One region of the Kitasatospora sp. P5_F3 genome, then DNA from elsewhere that is predicted to be linked to it. Evidence: riboswitches for the same ligand, from Rfam matches in the RefSeq annotation. Region 1 holds a riboswitch; each other region holds the start of a gene.
What was found. A riboswitch is a leader RNA that binds a small molecule or an ion and turns the genes downstream of it on or off. The one in region 1 is predicted to bind cyclic di-AMP.
Positions count from the first base shown of each region.

Region 2: it holds a riboswitch for cyclic di-AMP, as region 1 does, so the genes downstream of both, ACXJMZ_RS25070 (transglycosylase family protein) here and ACXJMZ_RS00905 (glycoside hydrolase family 16 protein) in region 1, are expected to answer to the same signal.
Region 3: it holds a riboswitch for cyclic di-AMP, as region 1 does, so the genes downstream of both, ACXJMZ_RS02595 (transglycosylase family protein) here and ACXJMZ_RS00905 (glycoside hydrolase family 16 protein) in region 1, are expected to answer to the same signal.

Region 1 is NZ_JBFUMY010000001.1:218,253-222,851, reverse strand. Features, by position in the region: gene ACXJMZ_RS00910 (hypothetical protein) at 1-421, shown strand, start outside; gene ACXJMZ_RS00905 (glycoside hydrolase family 16 protein) at 429-1,490, opposite strand; cyclic di-AMP (ydaO/yuaA leader) riboswitch at 1,495-1,651, opposite strand; gene ACXJMZ_RS00900 (glycoside hydrolase family 16 protein) at 1,777-2,916, opposite strand; gene ACXJMZ_RS00895 (EF-hand domain-containing protein) at 3,297-3,860, opposite strand; gene ACXJMZ_RS00890 (aldehyde dehydrogenase family protein) at 3,930-4,599, opposite strand, start outside.
Region 2 is NZ_JBFUMY010000047.1:22,258-26,856, reverse strand. Features, by position in the region: gene ACXJMZ_RS25075 (hypothetical protein) at 108-2,186, opposite strand; cyclic di-AMP (ydaO/yuaA leader) riboswitch at 2,451-2,624, shown strand; gene ACXJMZ_RS25070 (transglycosylase family protein) at 2,609-3,772, shown strand; gene ACXJMZ_RS25065 (hypothetical protein) at 3,882-4,229, shown strand; gene ACXJMZ_RS25060 (LacI family DNA-binding transcriptional regulator) at 4,538-4,599, opposite strand, start outside.
Region 3 is NZ_JBFUMY010000004.1:14,439-19,037, reverse strand. Features, by position in the region: gene eno (phosphopyruvate hydratase) at 1-959, opposite strand, end outside; gene ACXJMZ_RS02595 (transglycosylase family protein) at 1,171-1,890, opposite strand; cyclic di-AMP (ydaO/yuaA leader) riboswitch at 1,896-2,046, opposite strand; gene ACXJMZ_RS02590 (cytochrome P450 family protein) at 2,258-3,517, opposite strand; gene ACXJMZ_RS02585 (SDR family NAD(P)-dependent oxidoreductase) at 3,678-4,085, shown strand; gene ACXJMZ_RS02580 (MazG family protein) at 4,247-4,599, opposite strand, start outside.

The DNA of each region.
Region 1 (4,599 bases):
CTTCGGCCGGGCGGTGGCGGGCGTTGCACCCGAGGAGCGGATCGCCTGGCAGGGGCACCTGCAGAACGCGGCCCAGGACGTGGCAGTCATCACCGAGGTGCGCTACCTGGTGACCTTCGCCGAGCCGACCGGGGGTCAGGCCGGATGGGTGGAGATGCAGCGGGCGGCCGAGCTGATTGCCGAGCGGGGAGCGGTCGTCGGGCACGACTTCCGGCTCTCGCTGATCGGCGCGGGGCGGCCGCTGCCCGCCCAGGGAAGGGCGATGCTGGGCTGGTTCACCGCCGAGGCGATGGCGGTGGTGGAGAGCGTCTGGATCCGGGTCAGGGTGACCGATCGGGTCGGTGACACCCATGAGCGGGTGATGGACCTGCTCGTGGGTGCGAACCGGGTACCGGTGCACCCTGACCCGGAGCTCTCCTGATCGGGGGTCAGGCGGTGGTCTTCCAGTAGCGGAGCGAGTCGATGCTGATGTCCGCGCTCGCACCCTGGGCCGGCTGGGTGCCGTCCAGGGCGGTCTCGGACTGCAGGACCCAGTGCATCGGGGTGTTCGGCACCCGGCTGGTGGAGTGGCCGATCACCTTGCCGTCCAGGGAGAAGGTCAGGCTGCCGGGCTGCCAGTCGATGGTGGAGGTGTGCCAGCCGCCGGCCATCGGGACGTTGGTCGAGTAGGCGTCCTGGTCGCCGCCGGAGGTGCCGCCCTGGCGGTGCATGAAGGCCGAGACGTTCCCGTTCAGGTCGCCCTCGGGGAAGTCGATCTCGCCGTCCCGGGGCCAGGTCTCGGAGTCCGGCCAGAGCAGCCAGGCGGTCTTGAAGCCGGCCGCCGAGGTGGTCTTCCAGGTCACCTCGAACTTCCCGTACAGCACGCCGCCGCCCGGGCCCACCGCGCCGGGGAGCTTGGGCACCGGCGCGGCCACGTGGGTGCCCGCGCTGTCCCGGTTGAGGTGCATGTTCAGTGCGCCGTTGGCGATCGAGAGAGTCTTGGCCGGGTCGTACGCGCCGTTCCTGCTGGTGTCCTGCCAGCCGCTCGGGTAGGCCCACCACTTGCTGTCGACCGCGCTCGGCAGGCCGGTGCAGTGGCTGTTCTGGATCGCGCCGCTGGAGCTGCAGCCGGTCCAGCTGCCGAGCGGGACGGACTGGCCGGTGAAGTCCTCGGACCAGGTGGGAGCCGGGCCCGTGGTCGGCGTCGCGGTGGGCGTCGGTGTCGGTGTCGGCGTCGGTGCGACGGTCGGGGCGGCCGTGGGGGTGGCCGTGGGGGTCGGCGTCGCGGTGGCGGTCGGCGTCGGCGTCGGTGTCGCGGTGGCGGTCGGGCTCGGGGCGACCGTCGGTGTCGGGGCCGGGGTCGGCGTAGGGCTGGGCTGCCAGCGCCAGTGGTTCTTGGTCTGCTGGGTCGAGCGCGGCGCGCTGCTGGCGACCTCGGCGTTGACGATCATGGGTATGGCGATCAGTCCGACGGTGGCGACCGCGCCTATCCGGGCATTTCGGGAAAGCATCGAGAGGTTCCCTCCACGACGCCTGCGAGGTGAGCTGTCGGGTTCGGGCCGTGGGTAGCCCGGCCGCCGGTACGGAAAGCGGCTTCACCCCGAGCCGTGCCACGAGGGCACGGCGACTTACCTGGGTCCCCCGCTCCTGTCCGATTCGGAGCTCGAACGACACCGCAGCCGGGCGGACAGGATTAGGCGTCCCGGCGGCGGGGCCCGCAACGACCGGCGGGCAACTCGTGCACAGTACCTGACAGGAATCCGACAGCAGGAGCCGCTGTTGCGTGCCTCACACCGGTCAGCCGGCCTTCCAGTACCGCACGGCGTCGACGGTGATCTCGGCCGTGGTGCCGCCGGCCGGGCCGGTGGCGGAGGTCTCGGACTGGAGCACCCAGTGCATGGGGGTGTCGGGAACCCCGGTGGTGGAGGTGCCGAGCAGGGTGCCGTCCAGGTAGAAGGAGAGCGAGTCCGGCTGCCAGTCGATCACGGTGGTGTGCCAGGCGCCGGCCATCGGGACGTCGGTCGGGTAGCCGTCCTGGTCGGTGTCGGAGGTGCTGCCCCTGCGGTGCATGAAGGCCGAGACGTTCCCGTTCAGGTCGCCCTCGGGGAAGTCGATCTCGCCGTCCCTGGACCAGAGCTCGGAGTCGGGCCAGAGCAGCCAGGCGAGCTTGAAGCCGGCCGCGTGGTCGGCCCGCCAGGTGATCTCGAAGCGGCCGTACCTGACGCCGCCGGCCGGGGAGGCGCCGGGCAGCTTGGGCGTCGGTGCCGCCACCCAGGTGCCGGTGTCGTCGCGGCTGAGCCGGATCGTCATCCGGCCGTCCGCGACCGAGAGCGTGCGGGCCGGGCTGTAGCTGCCGAGGCCGCTGGTGTCCGCCCAACCCTGGGGATAGGCCCACCAGTTGGCGTCCAGGGCGGCGGGCAGCCCGGTGCAGTGCCGGTCCCGGACGACGGGGGCGCCGACGCAGCCGTCCCAGCTGCCGAGCGGGACGGTCACCCCGTCGAAGCCGTCCGACCAGGTGGGCTCACCCGAGGCGGCGACCGTCAGGGTCTGCTCGGGCAGGTTGTGCCAGCCGCCTCCGGGGTCCTGCCAGAACCCGAACACCCGGTAGCTTCCGGCCGGCAACGCTCTGGCCTCGGTGGTGACCGTCAGGCCGCCGGAGCAGATCCGGACGTTGCGCGCACCGCCGGGGAAATCCAGGTTGGCCCCGCTCGCGCTGCGGACCGCCACGCCGACCCGCCGGGCCGGCACACAGACCCGCGAACGGACCGTCAGGGAGGCGGACCTGGCCAGCCCGGCGGTCATCGGAGGGGCGGTCAGCCGTACCTGTTCCACCACCGGTGGGGCGGCCGCGGCCACCCCGGAGAACGGCAGGGTCAGCAGTGCGGCCGCGACCGCCGAGGCAGCTCGGCGGCCGGTCGGCAACTCGATCTGGGGCATGCCCAGGAAGCTAACCCCGCGCCCCCGCCCGGGCCGGTCGGCACTCCGGGGAGAACCGAAAGAGGTCGTCGGGATGGTCTCGATGGAGCAGCGCCCGGACCCAGACCGACCGGCAATTGGGGGGCGGCGTCGCCCGCCACCTGTCGCACCTCGGGATCGTTCAGCACCTCGGCCGGCCCCGAGCTGCCCCAGCCGTGCACCACCAGCTCGGTGACGCCGCGCCCGTCCACGTCGGTCGGGTAGTCGTAGTCGCCCGCGTGATCCACCGTCAGCACCCCCGCCCCGGCCCCACTGTGGTGATCGAACTGTCGGGCAGCGAAGGGGAGTTGTCAACAGAATTGGCCGAGCCGCCCGGGCGGGGGCGGCCCGGCCCAGGGGGGTCAGATCAGCGGGCCGTACAGCTGGTTGCCCGGGGCGTCGGCGGAGCGGCCGGTGTAGTACTCGCGCATCGCGGCCAGCAGCTCGGTCACGCTCAGTGCGCCGCTGCCGTCGGTGTCCAGGGCCTGGAAGGCGGCCTGGCTCTCGGCGGGCTTGACGCCGAAGGTCTTCTGCCAGTCGTAGAACTCCTGGGCGCTCACCTCGCCGTCGCCGTCGGTGTCGAGCAGCGTGCAGATCGCCTCGGTGAGCGGGCGGAAGGTGGCGTCGAAGCCGGCGGCCGAGGCGATGAAGGCGCCCTTCATCCCGGCCCGGTACTCCGCCAGGCTGAGCCGGGAGTCACCGTCGGTGTCGGCGGCGGCGTACAGCGCGTCCCAGAACTCGGTCATGCCCAGCATCAGCCGGGTGCCCCGGGGTGAGGTGGGCTGCTCGCCGAACTGGGCCAGCAGCCGGGCGCCGAGGGTGAGCAGGTCGTCGTGGTCGACCGAGCCCCGGCCTTCCTTGTCGATGTGCCCGAAGCACCGGTCGATCTTCTGGTCGAGCAGGCTGTCTTCGCTGATGACGGACATCGCAGTCTCTTTCCGTGGAGGCGTACTTGATCCCCGGACCGACCATGGGCGGTGATCCGGAAGCAGGGTCTATGGGGCGGTGGCCGCCGTGAGATGGTCGAAGAGTTCCGGGCCGGCAGAGCCGGGAGCGATGCTGACGCCCTGCAGCCTGGTGGTGCGCAGGTAGGCGAGATTGCCCTCGCCGAAGGCGCCGCCGGTGAGGCCGGTGCCACCGACCATGGGCAGCACCGGCAGGGTGCCGATGTGGCTGTCGTTCACCTTCAACAGGCCGCCGTTGCTGACCTCTTCGGTGAAGCGCTCGATCACCCGGGGGTCGTTGGCCCAGAAGGAGTTGCGCAGTCCGTACCGGTTGCCGTTGACGAAGGCGATCAGCTGGTCCAGCAGCTCCTCGTCCGGGGCGTCGTCGGGGACGACCACGCACATCAGCGGGAAGAAGGTCTCCTCCCGGACGGCCCGCATCCCGGCCGCCGCCCGCAGGCCGTGGGCCCGCAGCAGCACCGGACGGACGAACGGGCCACGGGCGCTCGGCGCGTCGTCGACGTCCACCAGCTCGCCGCCGCACAGTAGTTCGGCTCCCTGCTCGACCGCGTCGGCCAGCACCTCCAGGCACTGGGCCCGCTTGACCACCGGGCTGAGCAGCACCTCGGGGTCACCCGGCGGGCCGATCCGCAGCGCGGCGACCCGGCGGTGCAGCAGCTCGGTGAACTCCTCGGCCACCGCCGGGTGGACCAGGGCGAAC
Region 2 (4,599 bases), on a different contig from region 1:
CCTTTTGCAGTTGCTCAGCCAGATGTGACCAGGGGCTCGGGGAACGGCGACGTACGGATCACCTTTTACGAGGTCGGCGTCGCAGTTCCCCGAGCCCCTGGCATGTTTCAGGTCAGCCGCGAGGTGCGGGCCGCTGCGTCGTGCAGGGTGAGCTGCGGGGTGGTGATCGGGCGGGGGCCCGGGGTGGCGGTGGTGGGGGTGCGGCTGTTGTCGCGGCGGACCTCTTCGGCCTGGGTCTGGCCGGCCCGGCGGAGGACGATCCGCTTGGGTTCCGGCAGGTCCGGGTCGAACCAGAGCTCGGGGCCGCCGAACTCGCAGTCCAGCACCGCGATGTCCTCCGGCGCTCCGCCGTCCACGGCGCGGAACGCGACGCCGGCCTTCCGATAGCCCGTCAGCCGACTGCGGGTCACCAGGACGGTCTCTCCCGGAAGTTGGTGGCGCTTGGTGGAGATCGCGAAGTCCGACTGGCCCGCCGCGTCGATCAGCAGGCCGTCCAGCACCGTCCCCTTGTCCCGGCCGAGGGCGTGCAGCGCCACTCCCCCGGCGGCGTTGCCGTAGAGGACGCTGCCGGTGTAGTCGAAGTCGTTCAGGTAGGCGCCGTGCTCGATGCCCCAGCCGCCGTTGTGGTAGGCCACGAACTGGCCGACCACGTGGTGGTGTTGGGCGTTGAGCCAGACGAAGATGCCGTTCTCCAGGTTGTTGTGGGCCAGGCAGCGCTCGAAGGTCCAGACCCCCTCGCTGGTCTCCGGCCAGTGGTAGCCGGAGGCACCGTTCGCGCCCTGCACGCCGACCGCCACGCAGTCCCTGGCCACTCCGCCGGTGCCCGCGCCGAGACTGAAGCCGGTCAGCCGGTAGCCGCGCGGGTTGGGGTCGAAGAGCGTCCGGGAGGCGACGCAGGAGTCGTACGTGATGTCGTCGGACGGGCCCTGCGGGGTCCGGGTGTCCAGCGGCCCGTCCCACCAGTAGGCGTCCTCCCAGGTCTGGTGGCTGATGCAGCTGCGGAAGGTGATGCCGTGGCTGGCGTGCGGGACGAACGCGTGGCTGCCGGTGTCCCGGACCACCACCCCCTCGACCACGGTGCCCCGGCTGGTGTCGCCGAGCATGTGGAAGTGCAGCCCGTACCGGCCGAGCACCGGCTCGGTGACCGCCTTGCCGTTCCACTGGTCCTTGCCGGGGGCGCGCGGTCCGAGCCAGCGCAGGGCGGCGTGCCGGACGTCGGACTTGCGTGAGCTGGTGAGGTGGACGTGGGCGCGGCCCTTCTCACTTCCCTCAATTCGGACATTACGGGTTAAATTCAGCACTTCTGCCCCGACGGTGACGCCCCCTCCGGTCGCCACCCGTGGGTGCGGGTACTTCAGCGGGCCGTCCAGGGTGACCGTGCTGCCGTTGATCGCGGCGATGGTCCGCAGGTCGTAGCGCTCCGAGAAGCCGTCGGCGTCGGGGGCTCCGGTCGGGGTCACGGCGAGCTCGTCGCCGGGGCGCCAGCCGGTCGGTGCGGTGGCGAGCGTAATGCTGGTGTCGCCGGGCTTGAGCGCCCCGGCGGCCCGCACCCAGGCCGTCCGGGCGGCGCCGTCCAGCCGGAGGTAGCCCGCCCCGGTGACCCAGAGGCCGGTGTCGCTCGGCAGCAGGGTCATGCCGCCGCCCTGGAAGCGCCGTTCGTCGACGGCGGGGAACCGCAGGGTGTGCAGGGCGGTGTCGGCCGGCGCCAGCGTCAGACTGCCCTTCACCTCGACGTTGCCCGCCGAGCTGAGCACCACCGAGCGGTCGGCCGCGAAGGTCAGCGAACCTGACGCTTCGACCACCAACGAACCAACTGCCGCATCGCCGTCCAACACCACGTGGTCGCTGACCCGGACGGCGGCGGCCGGGCCCGGCACGGCCCCGCCCCAACCGGCCGGGTCCGACCACGGCCTGGCCGGGGGAGGCGGCTCCGGGGAGGGCGACGGCGAGGGCTCGGGCGAGGCGGACGGCACCGGCTCACCGTGTACGTGCGAGGTCTCGGGAGTCGGCGGTGGCGGTGGAGCCGAGGCGACGTCAGGAGCGTCCCCGGTGCGCCGGACCAGCTCCTCCACGCCGATCGCGGCGGCCACCGTGCCGGCCGCGATCCAGCCGAGTACCTTCCTGCGCCCGGCCTTTGCCGAACCGTTACCTTCCGGGGCCGGTTCGGGCCTCTTCGCGTGCCGCATGGTGCCGCGCACCTCTCCCCCGGGCCGCGCCTGCGGCCGCCTCGCCTGAAGCATAGGCAAGTCCCTTGAACACCAAGGGGTTTGATCAGATCCGATCGAAATCCATCACTGGAACGAAGGCTTCCGATCCATGAAGGTTCCCTGAAGAAACCATGATCCACATCACAGAGGTTTGCGGTTTGAACTTAAGTCTGTCTAACGTGCTCCCCTGTTCGTGGCCACACGGACCCAGTTCATCCGGAACGCCGAGTCCTGCCATCGGATGAACAGGCAGCACCGCAATGCACCATGGCAGGGGCGGGGGAACCACAGGTAAGTCGCCTGGATTTGGTCTGATTTGACCGATTTCAGGCTTGGGGTGAAGCCGTGCTCACGCACGGCCGGGCAACTCCAGCCCGAATCCGACAGCTCACCTCGCAGGCGTGGGAGAGGAACGCATCTTCATGCTGTCCAGCAGCGCGTCCAAGCGCACCCGCCGTCTGATCGCCGCGACCGGCGTGGTCGGCATCGGCCTCTCGGTCCCGTGCCTCACGGCCGGCTCCGCCTCCGCCGCCACCGTCTCCACCTGGGACAAGGTCGCCCAGTGCGAGGCCACCGGCGACTGGAGCATCAACACCGGGAACGGCTTCTACGGCGGCCTCCAGTTCACCTCCAGCACCTGGGCCGAGTTCGGTGGCAAGCAGTACGCCGCCCAGGCCAACCAGGCCAGCAAGGGCCAGCAGATAGCCGTCGCCGAGAAGGTGCTCGCCTCCCAGGGCCCCGGCGCCTGGCCGGTCTGCTCCGTCAAGGCCGGTCTGACCAAGGGCGGCAGCGCCCCCCAGGTCGACACCTCGGCGAGCACCGACTCCTCCGCGAAGGCCAGCACCCCCAAGGCCGCCGCCCCGGCGCCGAAGGCGGCCGAGCAGCAGACCACCACCACGACCACCGCGGCCAAGTCCTACACGGTGGTCGCCGGTGACTGGCTCTCCACCATCGCGCAGAACCAGAACGTCGAGGGCGGCTGGGAGAAGCTCTACGAGCTCAACAAGTCGGTCCTGTCCGAGGGCCCGGACATGATCTACCCGGGTCAGCAGCTGGCGCTCGGCGGCACCACCACCGTGGTCACCAGCGCGCCGAAGTCGACCGCCCCGGCGCCGACTTCGTCCTCGGCCGGCACCGGCACCAGGACCACCAAGAGCAGCAAGGCCGCGTCCGGCTCCACCGCCACCACCGCGGTGGCGGCGACCGGCAGCAAGGCCGCCGCGATCAACTTCGCGATGTCCAAGCTCGGCCAGGCGTACGTCTACGGCGGCAGCAGCAACGGCGGCTGGGACTGCTCGGGTCTGACTCAGGCGGCCTTCCGCCAGGCCGGGATCTCCCTGCCGCGGATCGCCAACGACCAGGCGGACGCGGCCACCCGGGTCTCGCTGGACAACCTCCAGGCCGGCGACCTGCTCTTCTGGTCGAACAACGGCAGCAACTCCGGCGTCTACCACGTCGCCCTCTACATCGGCGACGGCAAGTACGTCGAGGCCGCCAACCCGCGCGCGGGCGTGAAGACCGAGTCCATCGCCAACTGGGCGCCGGACTTCGCCGGTCGCGTCTGACGCATCCCGGCCTGCGCGCGGCGATTATCCTTACGGGTGATGTGCGCCTTCGCTTCGTCGGTCATGTCGCGGAGTTACCTACTCAACAGCTCGACCGCGAGGACCAGCCATGACCGAGCAGCCCACCGCGACCCAGCGGATCGCCGAGACCATCCGGCCCGCGATGCTCCAGGGTCTGCAGAACGCCGACCTCGGCGGCGCCGCCGGCACCCAGCACATCAACGCCTGGGCGGACTGGATCGCCGAAGCGGTCTTCCACACCGCCGTCCAGCCGCTGGCCACCGAGCGCGACGCCTTCGCCGACCGGGTCGACACCCTCAGCGAGGTCGCCAAGCGCCACAAGGCGAACTACCTCGACGCGGTCCAGGACGTCCAGCGGCTGACCACCCGGGTCACCGAACTGGAGGCCGAGCTGGCCGAGCTGCGCGAGACCCCCGCCGAGCCGCCGACCGACTGACCCACGCCTGCGGCGGTAGTAGGCGACCGTGACCGCCGCCAGCAGCAGCAGCCAGAAGCCCGGGCCGCTGTTCGGCATGCCCTCGCCGGTGTCGTTCAGCGGTTCGACCAGGTGCAGGAGCTGGTTGACGGTTGCGTAGGTGATCAGCACGGTGACCAGGAAGGCGCCGGTCGCCGCCGGGAGCTACCCGGCCGCCTCGACCCTGGGGGCGGACCGTCTCCCCTCGGCTGGGATGCCCATCGCTCCTGCGGACGAGAAAGCCGAGTGGGGCACGAGGGAGAACCCTCGTGCCCCACCCTGACGTCCGGTCAGCTCTTCGGGTTGGCCCCGGTCGAGCCGCGCATCACCAGCTCGGGCTGGAACATGAACT
Region 3 (4,599 bases), on a different contig from region 1:
AGGCGGACCGGGTTGGTGACGAACAGGTCGTCACCGACCAGCTGGACCTTGTCGCCCAGCTCGTCCGTCATGGCCTTCCAGCCGTCCCAGTCCTGCTCGTCCAGCGGGTCCTCGATCGAGACCAGCGGGTACGCGGCGACCAGCTCGGCGTAGTAGGCGATCAGCTCGGCGGAGGAGAGCGCCTTGCCCTCGAACTGGTAGGCGCCGTCCTTGAAGAACTCGGAGGCGGCGACGTCCAGGGCGAGCGCGACGTCCTTGCCCGGGGTGTAGCCGGCCTTCTTGATGGCCTCGACGATGAGGTCGAGGGCCTCACGGTTGGAGTCGAGGTTCGGCGCGAAGCCGCCCTCGTCGCCCAGACCGGTGGAGAGGCCGCGCTCCTTCAGCACGCCCTTGAGCGTGTGGTAGACCTCGACGCCCCAGCGGACGGCCTCGGAGAAGGACTCGGCGCCGATCGGCGCGATCATGAACTCCTGGATGTCGACGTTGGAGTCGGCGTGCGACCCACCGTTGAGGATGTTCATCATCGGGACGGGCAGCACGTGCGCGTTCGGGCCACCGAGGTAGCGGAACAGCGGCAGGTCGCTGGCCTCGGAGGCGGCGTGCGCCACGGCGAGCGAGACGCCGAGGATCGCGTTGGCGCCGAGCGAGGACTTGTCCGGGGTGGCGTCCAGGTCGAGCATGGCCTGGTCGATCAGCCGCTGCTCGGTGGCGTCGTAGCCGACCAGCTCCGGGCCGATCTGCTCGATGACGGCCAGCACGGCCTTCTCGACACCCTTGCCGAAGTAGCGGTTCTTGTCGCCGTCGCGCAGCTCAAGAGCCTCGAAGGCACCGGTGGAAGCACCCGACGGGACGGCGGCACGGCCGGTGCTGCCGTCGTCCAGACCGACCTCGACCTCGACCGTGGGGTTGCCACGGGAGTCGAGAATCTCACGGGCTACGACGACATCAATGGACGGCACGAGGCATCTCCTTGACGGAAGCGGGATCTGTTGTCGTTACGACCAGAGCCTAACCGCACCGGAGCCCGGGGCCACGCTGACCTTGGTCCCGTCTCACCGTGTGGCCCGGCTACTCATCGGTAGTTCACCTGAATGACCGTAAACGGGGTCGTACCGGAACAAGCCGGTACGACCCCGCCTGACGGTGTGTCGTGAATCAGCGGGTCGCGACTCAGCCGAGCTTGAGCACCTGACCCGGCAGGATCAGGTCCGGGTCGCCGCCGATGACGGACTGGTTGGCCTGGTAAACCTGCTGCCAGTTCAGGCCGTTGGCAGCGGCGATGTCGGACAGGGTGTCACCCGACTTGACGGTGTATCCGCCGGCGGCCGGCGTCGTCGGCGCGGCGTGCTTCGGTGCGGTCACCGTCGGCGCGGCCGACTTCGGGGTCGCGGGCTTCGGGGCGGCCGACGCCTTCGGCGTGGTCTGCTTCGAGGACTTGGCGGCCGGCGCCGGGGCGCGGGTCTCCGAGCGGGTGGCACGGTCCGAGGAGGTGTCCACCTGGGCGGCCGAACCACCCTTGGACAGACCGGCCTTGACCGAGCAGACCGGCCAGGCGCCCGGGCCCTGGGAGGCGAGCACCTTCTCGGCGACGGCGATCTGCTGGCCCTTGCTGGCCTGGTTGGCCTGCCCGGCGTACTGCTGACCGCCGAACGCCTTCCAGGTGCTCGGGGTGAACTGGAGTCCGCCGTAGAAGCCGTTCCCGGTGTTGATGCTCCAGTTGCCGCCACTCTCGCACTGGGCGACCTTCTCCCAGGTGTCGACCGGGGCGGCCTGCGCGCCGGTGGCGGTCAACAGCGGGAGTGCGATGCCGACGCCCGCGACACCCGCGACGGCGATGATCTTCTCGGCCTGCGTACGACGACGATGACGGCCCGAACCGGTGAAGAGCATGAAGAAGTCCCTCTCCGCACGCCTGCGAGGTGAGCTGTCGGGTTCGGACCGGGAGGTGGCCCGGCCGCCACTGCTGGCGGCTTCACCCCAAGCCGTGGGGGACGGCGACTTACCTGGGTCCCCCGCCCCTGCCCAAGGGTCTGGTCGGTGTCCCGGCAGCGCGGCGGGCAGGATTCGGCGTTCCGCGCACGGGGTTCGCAGCTGCGAACACCAGGGAGAGTAAGCAGATGACCCGATCGATCACAAGCTTATGTCGAACACATCACACGGAAATCACGCCAGACGATAGATCGTCCACAAACCGCACTGGTATGTCCGGATTGATGCGTACTCAGATCACACCTGATCAGATCTGACCGACACGCCGTCAGCGCACGTCGGCGCCCTCCGGCGTGAACGACACCGGCAACTCCCGCAGCCCGCGCATGATCAGACCGCCCCGCCAGCGCAGCTCCTCGGGGTCGGCGGCCAGTTGGAGGTCGGGCAGCCTGGTCAGCAGCGTGGCCAGGGCGAATTGACCCTCCAGCCGGGCCAGCGGGGCGCCGATGCAGTAGTGGATGCCGTGGCCGAATCCGAGGTGCGGATTGTCCTTGCGGGCGAGGTCCAGGGTGTTCTCTCCGGCGAACCTGGCCGGGTCCCGGTCGGCCGCCGCCAGCACCACCAACACCGGGTCGCCGACCGGGATGTCCACGCCGCCGACGGTCAGCGGCTCGGTGGCGAACCGCCAGGTGGCCAGCTCCACCGGGCCGTCGTAGCGCAGCAGTTCCTCCACCGCCGTGGCCAGCAGCGCCGTCTCGCCGCGCTGCACCGACTCCTGCAGCAACGCACGTTGGGCCGGGTTGCGGAGCAGCGCGTAGGTGCCGTTGCCGATCAGGTTGATGGTGGTCTCGAAGCCGGCGAACAGCAGGATGAAGGCCATCGCCGCGGCCTCGTTCTCGGTCAGGTGCTCACCGTGGTCACTCGCCCTGATCAGACCGGAGATCAGATCGTCACCCAGGTCGGCCCGCTTGCGGTGGATCAGCTCCAGCAGGTAGGTCCGGATCCTCTTCACCGCCCGCCCCACCCCGCCGCGCTGCCCGCCGTGGTGACGGATCATCGCGCCCGCCCAGTCCCGCAGGTCGTCCTGGTCCTCCGGCGGCACGCCGAGCAGGTCGCAGATCGCGTAGATGGGGAGCGGGAAGGCGAACTCGTGGATCAGGTCGGCCGAGCCACGGGCCGCGAAGTCGTCGATCAGCCGGTCCGTCAACTGCTGCACCCTGGGCTCGAACTCCGCCACCCGGCGCGGCGTGAACGCCTTCGACACCAGCCGCCGCAGCCGGGTGTGGTCCGGCGGGTCGATGTTCAGCAGATGCGTCATCAGATCCGCCTGCCGCTCGCCCGGGATGCCGACCCGGCCGGTCTTGTGCGCCTGCCCGCTGTGGTGCGCCGGGTTCTTCGACAGCCGCCCGTCCGCCAACGCCTGCCGGGCGTCCGCGTACCGGGTGACCAGCCACGCCTCCACCCCGCTGGGCAGCGTGGTGCGGTGCACCGGCGCGTGCTCGCGCAGCCACGCGTACGCGGGGTAGGGGTCGGCGGCGAACTCCCAGGTGAAGAGTTCCGGCTGGGGATTCAGGTGCGTTTCCGGCATGTCGTGCACCGTAACCTGCCAGAAGAGGAGTGAGCTGGGTCACCTGGCGGGTAATTGCTCTTGCGGAGGATCGTGGCGTGCTTACGATCCTCCGATACGGTCTCGGTGGACGCCGGTGCGGCGTGCTCCACCGGGCGTAGCTCTCAGGGAGGAGCAGGCCATGCGGGTAGCCGGGGCAGTGGTGGTCATCGCGGTGCTCGAAGGCGGTTCAGGCATCGGCCTGGCCCGTCGGTTCGCGGCGGCCGGCGCCGCCGGCATGCTGATCGCCGACCAACGCCCCGGGGTCGCCGAGGACCTCGCCACCGAACTCGACCGGCCCGGCTGCCCCGTGGTCGGCGTCAGCGGCGACGCCCGGCAGCCCAGCGACGTGGCCGCGCTGGTGGCCACCGCCGCGAAGCACCTCGGCCCGATCGACCTGTTCTGCGTGGCCGGCCCCGACGGCGAACGCATCCTCGCGCTGGCCGAACTCCCCGACCACCTCGACCCGCTGGCCGAACTCCTGGCCCAGATCGGCGACGCCATCAGCGAGGTCATCCCCCGCCAGCGGGGCGTCCAGGTCTCCCACTGAGTTCTGGCACGCGCTCAGGCATCAGCCACCAGGGGCTCGGGGAACTGCGACGCCGACCTCGGAAGCACTGCACCTGCGTAGCTGGTCAGGCACTTTGCATTTCGACCCGAGCGCCAGACCTCCTCGCAGTTCCCCGAGCCCCTGACCGTAGATACCTGACGTCAGCTTTCAGCTGAGCGGACGTCGTCGCGGTAGGCGCGAGCCGCCGTGCGGAGGGCTGCGTCGATGTCCACGTCGGCGTCGTAGGCGCGTTGGGCGACCGCGAGGAGCAGGCGGCCCGCCGACTCCGGGGTGAGCTCGGCCGGGAGGGCGTACGGGGCGTCGGGGACGGCGGTGAAGCCTGCGCGGCGGACCCGGGAGACCAGCTTGGCCGCGTAGGCGAGTGCGGGCAGCCCGGCGGGGACCCCGTCCAGGATGGAGTCGCGCTGCTTCTCGGCGGCCTTGAGCTGCTCCCAGTTGGCCTCGACCTGGGCGGACCCGGTGGCCTCGACGTCACCGAAGACGTGCGGGTGGC